DNA from 3 places in the Amaricoccus sp. W119 genome. Region 2 is predicted to be linked to each of the others. Evidence: riboswitches for the same ligand, from Rfam matches in the RefSeq annotation. Region 2 holds a riboswitch; each other region holds the start of a gene.

Region 1 (3,265 bases), on a different contig from region 2:
GCGATCATCACCGGGTCGAGCACCACCGGGACACCGTTCAGGGGCATGAGCGCCCGCCCCACCGCCTCGGCGACCGAGGCCTCGCCAATCATGCCGATCTTGACGGCATCGACCCGGACATCGGCGAGGATGGTCTCGATCTGCGCCGCGACGAATTCCGCCGGGATGGGGTGGATGCCGGTCACACCGGTCGTGTTCTGCGCCGTCAGCGCGGCCAGCACCGCCAGGCCATAGCCGCCCCGCGCGGCGAAGGTCTTCAGATCGGCCTGGATGCCCGCGCCACCCGACGGGTCGGAGCCCGCGATGGTCAACAGATTCGGAATCACGTCAGTCTCTCCCCAGTTCCATCCGCGCGGCGGCGATCTCCCGAGCGAGGGCGCGGGCGGCGGCTTCCGGATCGGGCTGGCCGCAGATCGCCGAGACGACCGAGAGCCCGGCGGCGCCGCTCGCGAGCGTGCGGGCGGCGTGCCCCGGCTTCAACCCGCCGATCGCCACCGCGGGCACCGGGCAGGCCGCGACGATGCGCGCGAGCCCGTCGAACCCGGTCGCGGGCTTGTGCCCCGGCTTCGTCTCCGTGGCGAAGACCGGCCCGGCCCCGGCATAATCCACCAAGGCGGGATCGAGGCCGCGGGCGAGCGGCTCGGTCTCCACCGAGAGGCCGAGGACGCGGTCGGCGCCGATCAGCGCGCGCGCCTCGGCCGGGCCCATGTCGTCCTGCCCGATATGCACCCCGTCGGCGCCGATGGTCCGGGCGGCCTCCACGTCATCGTTGATGATGGGCGGGACGCCCGTGCCGGCGAGGGCATTCTTGAGCGCGCGGCCGGCGGCGATGCGATCCGCCGTGGTGCCCTCCTTGTCGCGGAGCTGGATCATGGTCACGCCACCCCGGACGGCGGCGCGGACGGTCTCGACGAGACCGAACCCCGCGCAGAGCCCGGGATCGAGCACCAGGTAGAGCGACAGCCGCGCGGGATCGAACCTCGGACTCATGCCGTGACGACGCGCCCGTCCGCGTCGAGATCGGCGGGTCCGACCGCGGCGAGCGCGTCAAGGAAGCGCCAGCCGAAGCTGCCGGGCCCGGCGGCCTCGCGCGCCGCCGCCTCGCCGGCCGCCGCGAACATCGCGAAGGCCGCCAGTGTCGCCTCGAAGCTCCGGTCCGGGCGCGTGGCGGCGAAGGCGCCCACGAGGCAGGTCAGCGCGCAGCCGAGCGCGGTGACCCTGGGCATGAGTTCGGAGCCGCCATGCACGCGCGCCGACCTCTCGCCATCGGTCACGAAATCGACGGCGCCGCTCACGGCGATCACCGCCCCGGTCTCGCGCGCGAGCGCGCGTGCGACGCTCTCAGCGGCGGCCACTTCGTCGCCGCTGTCGACGCCCCGGCCCTGGCCCACGCCACCGCCGAGCGCCAGGATCTCCGAGGCATTGCCCCGGACGATCGTCGGCCTCAGCTCCATCAACCCCTGCGTCGCGCGTCGGCGGAAGTCGGTCGCGAAATGCGCGACCGGATCGAGAACCCATGGGCGCCCCGCGCGTGTCGCCGCCTCCGCCGCCGCGCGCATGCCGCCCAGCCATTCGGGCGACAGCGTCCCGATATTGACGGTCAGCGCACCGGCGACCGCGGCGAATTCGCCGGACTCGCGCATGTCATGCACCATCGCCGGCGAAGCCCCGGCGGCGAGCAGCGTGTTGGCGGCGATGTTCATCGCCACGAAATTCGTGATGCACTGGACGAGCGGCGCCTTTGCCCGCATCTCGCCGAGCAGCGTCCCCGGAGTTGGTTCCGCCATCGCAATCCTCCCGCGCGAGGGAGCTGCCCGGCCATGCGCGCCCCTGATCACCCGGCGCCTGGCCCGAAACGGCTCCCTCCGCCAGCATGATCTGGTTCAGGTTCGAAGGGTGCCTCTCAGCCCGCGTCCGCGCGAGCGCCCCCGGTTTCCACGTTCGTCTGTCGCAGATCGCCCAAGCGAAGTCACGCCAAATCCGTCGCGTCCTCCATCCCGTGACGCCCGGCCGAACAGGAAAGGACCCGCTTCCAATCGGAAGCGGGTCCCAAGAACTCGCGCGGCGGCGCGATCAGTGAAGGCGCGTGCCGACCTCGGCGATCGCGGCGTCGATCATCGCGTTCGCGTCCTGCGCCTTGATCCGCTCGCGCAGCACATCGCTCGCGGCGGCGACGGCGACGGTGACGGCGCGGTCCTTGATCTGGCGGATCGCCGCCTTCTCGGCGGCGTCGATCTGATCGGTCGCGGTCGCGAGGCGGCGGGCCACCGACCGGCGGATCTCCTCCTTCGCCACCTCGGCCGCGCGTTCGGCGTCGGCCCGGGCGTTGGCGACGATCTCCTCGGCCTGGTCCTTCACTTCCTTCTGCTTGCGCTCGTAGCCCGCGAAGAGCGCCTGGGCCTCCTCGCGCAGCGCCCGCGCCTCGTCGAGGTCGGCCTTGATCCGCACGGCCCGCTCGTCGAGCTTGGAGGCCAGCAGTCCCGGAACCTTCAGATAGCCGAGAATGGCGATGAAGACCAGGAAGCCGATCGTGACGACGATGTCGGTGTTGTTGAGAAAGTCCATGACGTCAGCCCTTCAGCCTGTTGGCGACGGCGGCGTTGACCGCTTCCGCGTCCGCGGCCTTCGGCATGAAGGCTTCCACGATCGCCTGCGCGGTTTCGAGGGCGACTTCCTCGACGCTCCTGGCCGCGCTCTCCTGGATGTCCTGGATGCGCTTCTCCGATTCCGCCGATTTCGCGGCGATCTCGGCGTCGGCTTTGGCCATCAGCTGGTCGAGCTCGGCGTTGATCTCCGCCTTGGTGTCGGCGGCGATCTTCTGCGCCTGCTCCCGCGCCGCGGCCAGGGCCGCGTTGTAGGTGTTCTCGGCCTCTTCCGCCCGCCGCTTGTAGAGCGCGGCTTCTTCGAGGTCGTTGGCGATCGCGTCGTTCCGCTCCGCCAGCACGGCCGCGATGCGCGGCAGCGCGATGCGCGTCATGATGAAGTAAAGGGCGACCAGGGCGACGATCAGCCAGAAGATCAGGTTCGGATAGGTGGTGACATCAAGCTGCGGCATGCCACCTTCGGCTTGCTCCAGCGGAACATCACCCATTGTCTCGGTCGCCATGTCTCACTCCGGCAGGGGCTCGGGGCGCGCCGCCAGGATCGGCGGCGCCGTTCGGTCGATGCGCCGGATCAGACGGCGAACATCAGCAGAAGCGCGACGAGGAACGAGAAGATCCCGAGCGCCTCGGCGAAGGCGATGCCGATGAAGAGGGTCGCGGTC
Region 2 (3,265 bases):
GTCTTCGCCGCGATCACGACGGCGCTCCAGCAGGGCGCGGCGATCCGGGAGGCACAGGTCTTCGCCTTCAACCTGCCGCCGATCATCGGCCTCGGCACCGGCTCGGGCTTCGAATACCAGCTTCTCGATCTCGAAGGCCGGTCCCCAGCCGATCTCGCGAGTGTCGCGGGCGCGGTCTCGGTCGCGGCGAGCCAGGACCCGCGGCTCGGACCGACCTTCTCGACCTTCTCGGCCTCGGCGCCGCAGCTCTATCTCGATCTCGACCGCGAGCGGCTGCAGACGCTCGGCGTTTCGGTCAGCGATCTCTTCGCGGCGCTACAGGGGACGCTCGGCTCGGTCTATGTGAACGACTTCAACCTGTTCGGCCGGACCTGGCAGGTCAATGTCCAGGCCCAGCAATCCGACCGGGCCAGCGTCGAGGACATCGCCCGGATCAACGTCCGCTCCGCCTCGGGCGAGATGGTGCCGGTCTCGGCGGTGGCGACGGTGGAATACCGCGTCGGGCCGCAGTCGATCGTGCGCTACAACAACTTCCGCTCGGTCACGATCAACGGCGCGCCCGCGCCCGGCGTCGCCTCGGGCGAGGCGCTGCAGGCGATGGAGGAGCTGAGCGCGCGCGTCCTGCCGTCGGGCTACAGCTTCGACTGGACCGGCACGGCGCAGCAGGAACTGGAGGCGGCCGGACAGACCACGGTGATCCTCGCCCTGGCGCTCGTCTTCGCCTATCTCTTCCTCGTCGGCCTCTACGAAAGCTGGACGATCCCGGTGCCCGTCCTGCTCTCGGTGGTGGTGGGCGTCGCGGGCGCGATGCTGTCGCTCCTGGTCGCGGGGCTCGCCTTCGACATCTACGCCCAGATCGGCCTCGTCGTCCTGATCGCGTTGGCTGCGAAGAACGCGATCCTCATCGTCGAGTTTGCCAAGGCGCGGCGCGAGGCGGGGGAGTCGGTGCTCGACGCGGCGATCGACGGGGCGCGGATGCGTTTCAGGGCGATCCTGATGACGAGCTTCGCCTTCATCGCCGGCCTGATCCCGCTCGTCACCGCCACCGGAGCCTCGATGCTGAGCCGCCGCGCGGTTGGTACCGGCGTCGCCGGCGGCATGCTGACCGCGGCGCTCGTGGGCATCTTCATCATCCCCGCGCTCTACGTGATCTTCCAGAACCTGCGCGAGCGGGTGAAGCGGATCGGAGCGGGGCGGGAGGCGAAGGAGCCGGAGGCGGGAGCCTGAGGGCGCCCGCCCGCCGGACGGTACCCGCGAACTGATGCCCGCCGCCCCTTGAGTTCGGGGCGCGGGCACTTTATCTGTCCCCTTGAACCGTTGGGGTGCCCGGAAGGGCTGAGAGGCGCGCGGCGTCAACCCATCGCACCTGATCCGGGCAATGCCGGCGTAGGGAACGGATATGGCACAGACGATCATCCTCACCCGCCAGAGCCTCATTGTCCCCCGGGGGATACGGCCGGCATGTCGGACAGTCTAACCTCCCCATCGAACCGGTCGGTCACCGTGCTCGGCGCGGGCGTCGCCGGGCTCTCGGTCGCGACCGAGCTTGCCCGGCGCGGCATCGGCGTCTCGCTCGTCGACCGCGCGGGCGCGCCCGGGCCGGGGGCCTGCTCCTGGTGGGCGGGCGGCATGCTCGCGCCCTTCTGCGAGGGCGAGAGCGCGGAGGAACCGGTGACGCGGCTGGGCCAGGAGGCGGCGGACTGGTGGGACGCGGCGGCGGGCGGCGTGACCCGGGCCGGGACGCTCGTCCTGGCGCTTGGCCGGGACCGGAGCGAGCTCGACCGTTTCGCGCGCAGGACCGAGCGGCACGAGACCCTCGGGCCGGAGGCGATCGCGGCGCTGGAGCCCGATCTCGCCGGCCGCTTCAACCGCGCGCTCTTCTTCGCCGATGAAGCCCATCTCGACCCGCGTGCGACGCTCAAGGCGCTGCGCGACGGGCTCGCCCGCCGCGGCGTGACGGTCGAGACAGGTGATCCGGCCGCCAACGGGGTCGCCGCGGCGGGGGAGGGGGTCGTCTTCGACTGCCGGGGTTTCGCCGCGCGCGACAGGCTCGCCGATCTTCGGGGCGTCAAGGGCGAGATGCTGGTGCTCCGCTGCCCCGATGTGAGCCTGACGCGGCCGGTCAGGCTGCTGCATCCCCGGATTCCGCTCTACATCGTCCCGCGCGGCGACGGGGTTTACATGCTCGGCGCGACGATGATCGAATCCTCGGACCGCTCCCGCGTCACGGCGCGCTCGCTCCTCGAAATGCTGACCTCGGCCTATGCGCTGCATCCGGCCTTCGGCGAGGCGGAGGTGCTGGAGATCGGCGTCGATGCCCGCCCGGCCTTTCCCGACAACCTGCCGCGCATCAGGAGGCGGGGAGCGCGCATTCATGTGAACGGCCTCTACCGCCACGGCTTCCTGCTCGCGCCCGCGATGGCGCGCATGGCGGCCGATCTGGTGACGGGAGGCCCAAGACCGGAGGTGATGGATGAAGATCGTCCTGAACGGTGAGCCGCGCGAGCTTGACGCGGCGCGGCTCGACAAGGCGCTGGTGGAACTCGGCTACGGCGAGGCGGCGATCGCGACGGCGGTGAATGGCGCCTTCGTTCCCGCGGGCCAGCGCGCCGCGACCGAGCTTGAAGCGGGGGACCGGCTCGAAGTCGTCTCCCCCCGGCAGGGAGGCTGAGATGCCGCGTTTCTACGGAGCGGACCTCACGTCCCGGATGATGCTCGGGACCGCGCAATACCCCTCGCCCGCGATCCTCGCCGAGGCGTTCCGCGCCTCCGGTGCCGGGATCGCCACGGTGTCGCTGCGCCGTGAAAGCGGCGGCGCGCGGGGCGGGTCGGATTTCTGGGACCTGATCCGCGAGCTTGGCGTGCGCGTCCTGCCCAATACCGCCGGCTGCCATTCGGTGAGAGAGGCCGTCACCACCGCCCAGATGGCGCGCGAAGTCTTCGGCACGAACTGGATCAAGCTCGAGGTCATCGGCAATACCGACACGCTGCAGCCCGACCCTTTCGCGCTGGTCGAGGCGGCGCGGATTCTCGTCGGCGAAGGTTTCGAGGTCTTCCCCTATACGACCGAGGACCTGATCGTGGCCGAGAAGCTTCTCGACGCCGGCTGCGAGGTGCTGATGCCCTGGGGCGCGCCGATCGGCTCGGGCCTCGGGCTGGTCAATCCCTACGGGCTCCGCGTGCTCCGGGAGCGTTTCCCGCAGGTGCCGCTGGTGGTGGACGCCGGGATCGGCCTGCCGAGCCACGCGGCGGCGGCGATGGAGAT
Region 3 (3,265 bases), on a different contig from region 2:
TCCGCATCGAGCAGAACTTCGGTCCGCACATCGAGCAGAAATGCGCGAGCTTGTGCGCCTCCTTCGGCAGCGTCTCGTCGTGGAAGGCGCGGGCGGTGTCGGGGTCGAGGCCGAGGTTGAACTGGTCCTCCCAGCGGAACTCGAACCGCGCGCGGCTGAGCGCGTCGTCGCGGAGCCGGGCGGCGGGATGGCCCTTGGCGAGATCGGCGGCGTGGGCGGCGATCTTGTAGGTGATGACCCCGGTTTTCACGTCGTCGCGGTCGGGGAGCCCCAGATGCTCCTTGGGCGTCACGTAGCAGAGCATCGCCGTCCCGAACCAGCCGATCATCGCCGCGCCGATACCGCTGGTGATATGGTCGTAGCCCGGCGCGATGTCGGTCGTGAGCGGCCCGAGCGTGTAGAAGGGCGCCTCGCCGCAGACCGCGAGCTGCTTCTCCATGTTCTCCCTGATCTTGTGCATGGGCACATGGCCCGGCCCCTCGATCATCACCTGGCAGTCCTTCGCCCAGGCGATCCGGGTCAGTTCGCCCAGCGTTTCCAGTTCCGCGAACTGCGCCGCGTCATTGGCATCGGCGATCGAGCCGGGGCGCAGGCCGTCGCCGAGCGAGAAGCTGACGTCATGGGCGCGCATGATGTCGCAGATCTCGGTGAAATGCTCATAGAGGAAGCTCTCGCGGTGGTGGTGCAGACACCATTTCGCCATGATCGAGCCGCCCCGGCTGACGATCCCGGTCACCCGATCGACGGTCAGCGGGATATGGGCGAGCCGGACGCCGGCGTGGATGGTGAAATAGTCCACGCCCTGTTCGGCCTGTTCGATCAGCGTGTCGCGGAAGACCTCCCAGCTCAGTTCCTCGGCGATGCCACCCACCTTTTCGAGCGCCTGATAGAGCGGCACGGTTCCGATCGGGACCGGGCTGTTACGCAGGACCCAGTCGCGGATGTTGTGGATGTTCCGCCCCGTCGAGAGATCCATGACCGTGTCCGCGCCCCAGCGGATCGCCCAGACCATCTTCTCGACCTCCTCCTCCATCGAGGAGGTGACGGCGGAATTGCCGATATTGGCGTTGATCTTCACGAGGAAGTTCCGGCCGATCACCATCGGCTCGAGCTCGGGATGGTTGATGTTGGCGGGCAGGATCGCGCGGCCGGCGGCGATCTCGGCGCGGACGAACTCGGGCGTCACCTCATCCGGGATCGCGGCGCCGAAACTCTCGCCGTCGCGGAGAGCGGAGCGGCCGAGGTTCTCGCGGATCGCCGCGTATTCCATCTCCGCCGTGATGACGCCTGCGCGGGCATAGGCGAGCTGGGTCACCGCGGCGCCGTTTCTCGCGCGGCGCGGGCGGCGCGGGGAGGGGAAGGCGGGAACGAGCCGCGCGCCCTCGGCGAAGCCATTGTCCTCCGGCTTCACCGCGCGGGGCGCGGCCACCTGCTCGGTATCGGCGCGGGCGGCGATGAAGGCGGCGCGGGACGGCGGCAGGCCGCGGGAAATGTCGATCGCGGCGGCGGGGTCCGTGTAGGGGCCGGAACTGTCATAGACGGCGACGGGCGGCTCCCCGGCTGTCGGGTGCAGGTCGATCTCGCGCAGGGGCACGCGGATCTCGGGGTGGAGATCGCCGGGGCGATGGACCTTGCGCGAGGCGGGGAAGGGGCCGGTGGTCACGGCGGGCGGGGACATGTCTTTCATGCTCTGGCTCCTTGAGAGGGGCGAACCCTCGGAAGCCCGTGCATGCCGGAGTCGAATCGTCTCGCGCCGAAGCCATGTCACCGTCCCTCCGCCAGTCTGAACTGGATCAGGTTCGAAGGGTCACCGCGCATCACAGCGGTTTCTCAGCCCCTTGGCGGGACTCCCCTGGTTGAGCCCCGGAATAGAGCGGCGGATCGCGGCGCGGTCAAGCCCCGGTCTCGTCGCCCGGTTCGCCGTCGGCGGCGGGTTGTCCGCCGCGAAAGCCCGTGGCGACGACGAACTTCTCGGAGGAATCGCTGCGGCTCGCCGGTGGCTTCACGTGGCGGACCTTCTCGAAAAGCCTGTTGAGTCGCGTGACGATCGCGGGATCGGCGCCGCCGCCCAGCACCTTGGCGACGAAGGTTCCGCCCGGCACCAGCACATCCTCGCAAAGCTCGATCGCGGCTTCGACCAGCGCCGTGATGCGCATGTGGTCGGTGCGCGGGTGGCCCGAGGCCGCGGCCGCCATGTCCGACAGGATCACATCGGCCTGACCGCCGAGCCAGTCGCGGATCTTCGCATCGGCGCCTTCCTCGAGGAAATCGAGAACGTGCAGATCGGCCCCGGGGATCGCCTCGACTTCCTGCAGGTCGATCCCGAGCACCTGGCCTGTCGGCTTGCCGCGCTTCTCGCCGAGCGCGTTCACCCGCGCCACCGCCACCTGGCTCCAGCCGCCCGGCGCGTGGCCGAGATCGATGACGCGCGCGCCGGGTCGCAGGAAGCCGAACTTGTCGTCGAGCTCGATGATCTTGTAGGCGGCGCGACCGCGATAGCCTTCCTCGCGCGCGCGCCGGACATAGGGGTCGTTCAACTGGCGCTGGAGCCAGAGCGTGGAGGAGAGCTTGCGGCCCTTGGCGGTCTTCACCCGCACGGTCAGATCCCGGCGGCCGCGGCCCGATCCCTGTTTCCTGCTGTCGACCATTCCACCCCGCCTCCGGCCCTGCCCGCCGCGCTCTCTGCGATGCCACGCGCCTCCGGTCAAGCGGAGCTAGTCCCGCTTCGGGCCTTTCCGGAAGGCGCCGTTCGCGCTCATCATCGCGAAGAGCATCCCCTCACGCAGCCCGCGGTCGGCGACCCGCATCGATTCGGCCGGCCAGACCCGCAGCAGCGTCTGCAGGATCGCCGCGCCCGACATGATGAGTTCCGAACGGTCGCGGCCGAGGCCGATGTCGGTCCGCCGCCCGGCGGGCCCGAGGCGGAGGAAGCGGCCGATCACCTCGTCGATCGCCTTGGCGCTCAGATGCATCCCGTCGACCTTGCGCCGGTCGTAGCGGCGGAGCCCGAGATGGGCGGCGCCGACGGTCGTGACGGTGCCGGAGGTGCCGATCATCTGAAAACCGGCGCAGCCGCCGGCAAGGCCCTGGAGATAGGGTTTGAAGCCGGTGATCTGCTCCTCGAAGAACCAGGACATCAGCGCGAAGCGCGCCGCGTCGTCGGTGACATCGGTATAGCGGTCGTGCAGCGTCGCGACCCCGAGCGGCACGGAGATGAAATCCACGATCCGCGCGCCGCCCTTCTCCGAGTCATGCCCGACGCGGA

What was found. Region 2 has a riboswitch for thiamine pyrophosphate ahead of thiO (glycine oxidase ThiO). Riboswitches for the same ligand answer to the same signal wherever they lie in the genome.
Region 1: linked by a shared signal. The riboswitch ahead of thiM (hydroxyethylthiazole kinase) and the one ahead of thiO (glycine oxidase ThiO) in region 2 are both predicted to bind thiamine pyrophosphate.
Region 3: linked by a shared signal. The riboswitch ahead of thiC (phosphomethylpyrimidine synthase ThiC) and the one ahead of thiO (glycine oxidase ThiO) in region 2 are both predicted to bind thiamine pyrophosphate.

What each region holds. Positions count from the first base shown of each region.
Region 1 is NZ_JBKQWU010000002.1:183,921-187,185, forward strand. It holds gene thiD (bifunctional hydroxymethylpyrimidine kinase/phosphomethylpyrimidine kinase) at 1-326, opposite strand, end outside; gene thiE (thiamine phosphate synthase) at 328-990, opposite strand; gene thiM (hydroxyethylthiazole kinase) at 987-1,787, opposite strand; TPP riboswitch at 1,842-1,940, opposite strand; gene ACLJK8_RS02625 (ATP F0F1 synthase subunit B) at 2,074-2,565, opposite strand; gene ACLJK8_RS02630 (F0F1 ATP synthase subunit B') at 2,570-3,106, opposite strand; gene ACLJK8_RS02635 (F0F1 ATP synthase subunit C) at 3,175-3,265, opposite strand, start outside.
Region 2 is NZ_JBKQWU010000040.1:10,156-13,420, forward strand. It holds gene ACLJK8_RS16355 (efflux RND transporter permease subunit) at 1-1,227, shown strand, start outside; TPP riboswitch at 1,309-1,410, shown strand; gene thiO (glycine oxidase ThiO) at 1,462-2,496, shown strand; gene thiS (sulfur carrier protein ThiS) at 2,474-2,671, shown strand; gene ACLJK8_RS16370 (thiazole synthase) at 2,673-3,265, shown strand, end outside.
Region 3 is NZ_JBKQWU010000033.1:7,639-10,903, forward strand. It holds gene thiC (phosphomethylpyrimidine synthase ThiC) at 1-1,687, opposite strand, end outside; TPP riboswitch at 1,754-1,864, opposite strand; gene ACLJK8_RS15110 (RlmE family RNA methyltransferase) at 1,893-2,648, opposite strand; gene ACLJK8_RS15115 (Ppx/GppA phosphatase family protein) at 2,715-3,265, opposite strand, start outside.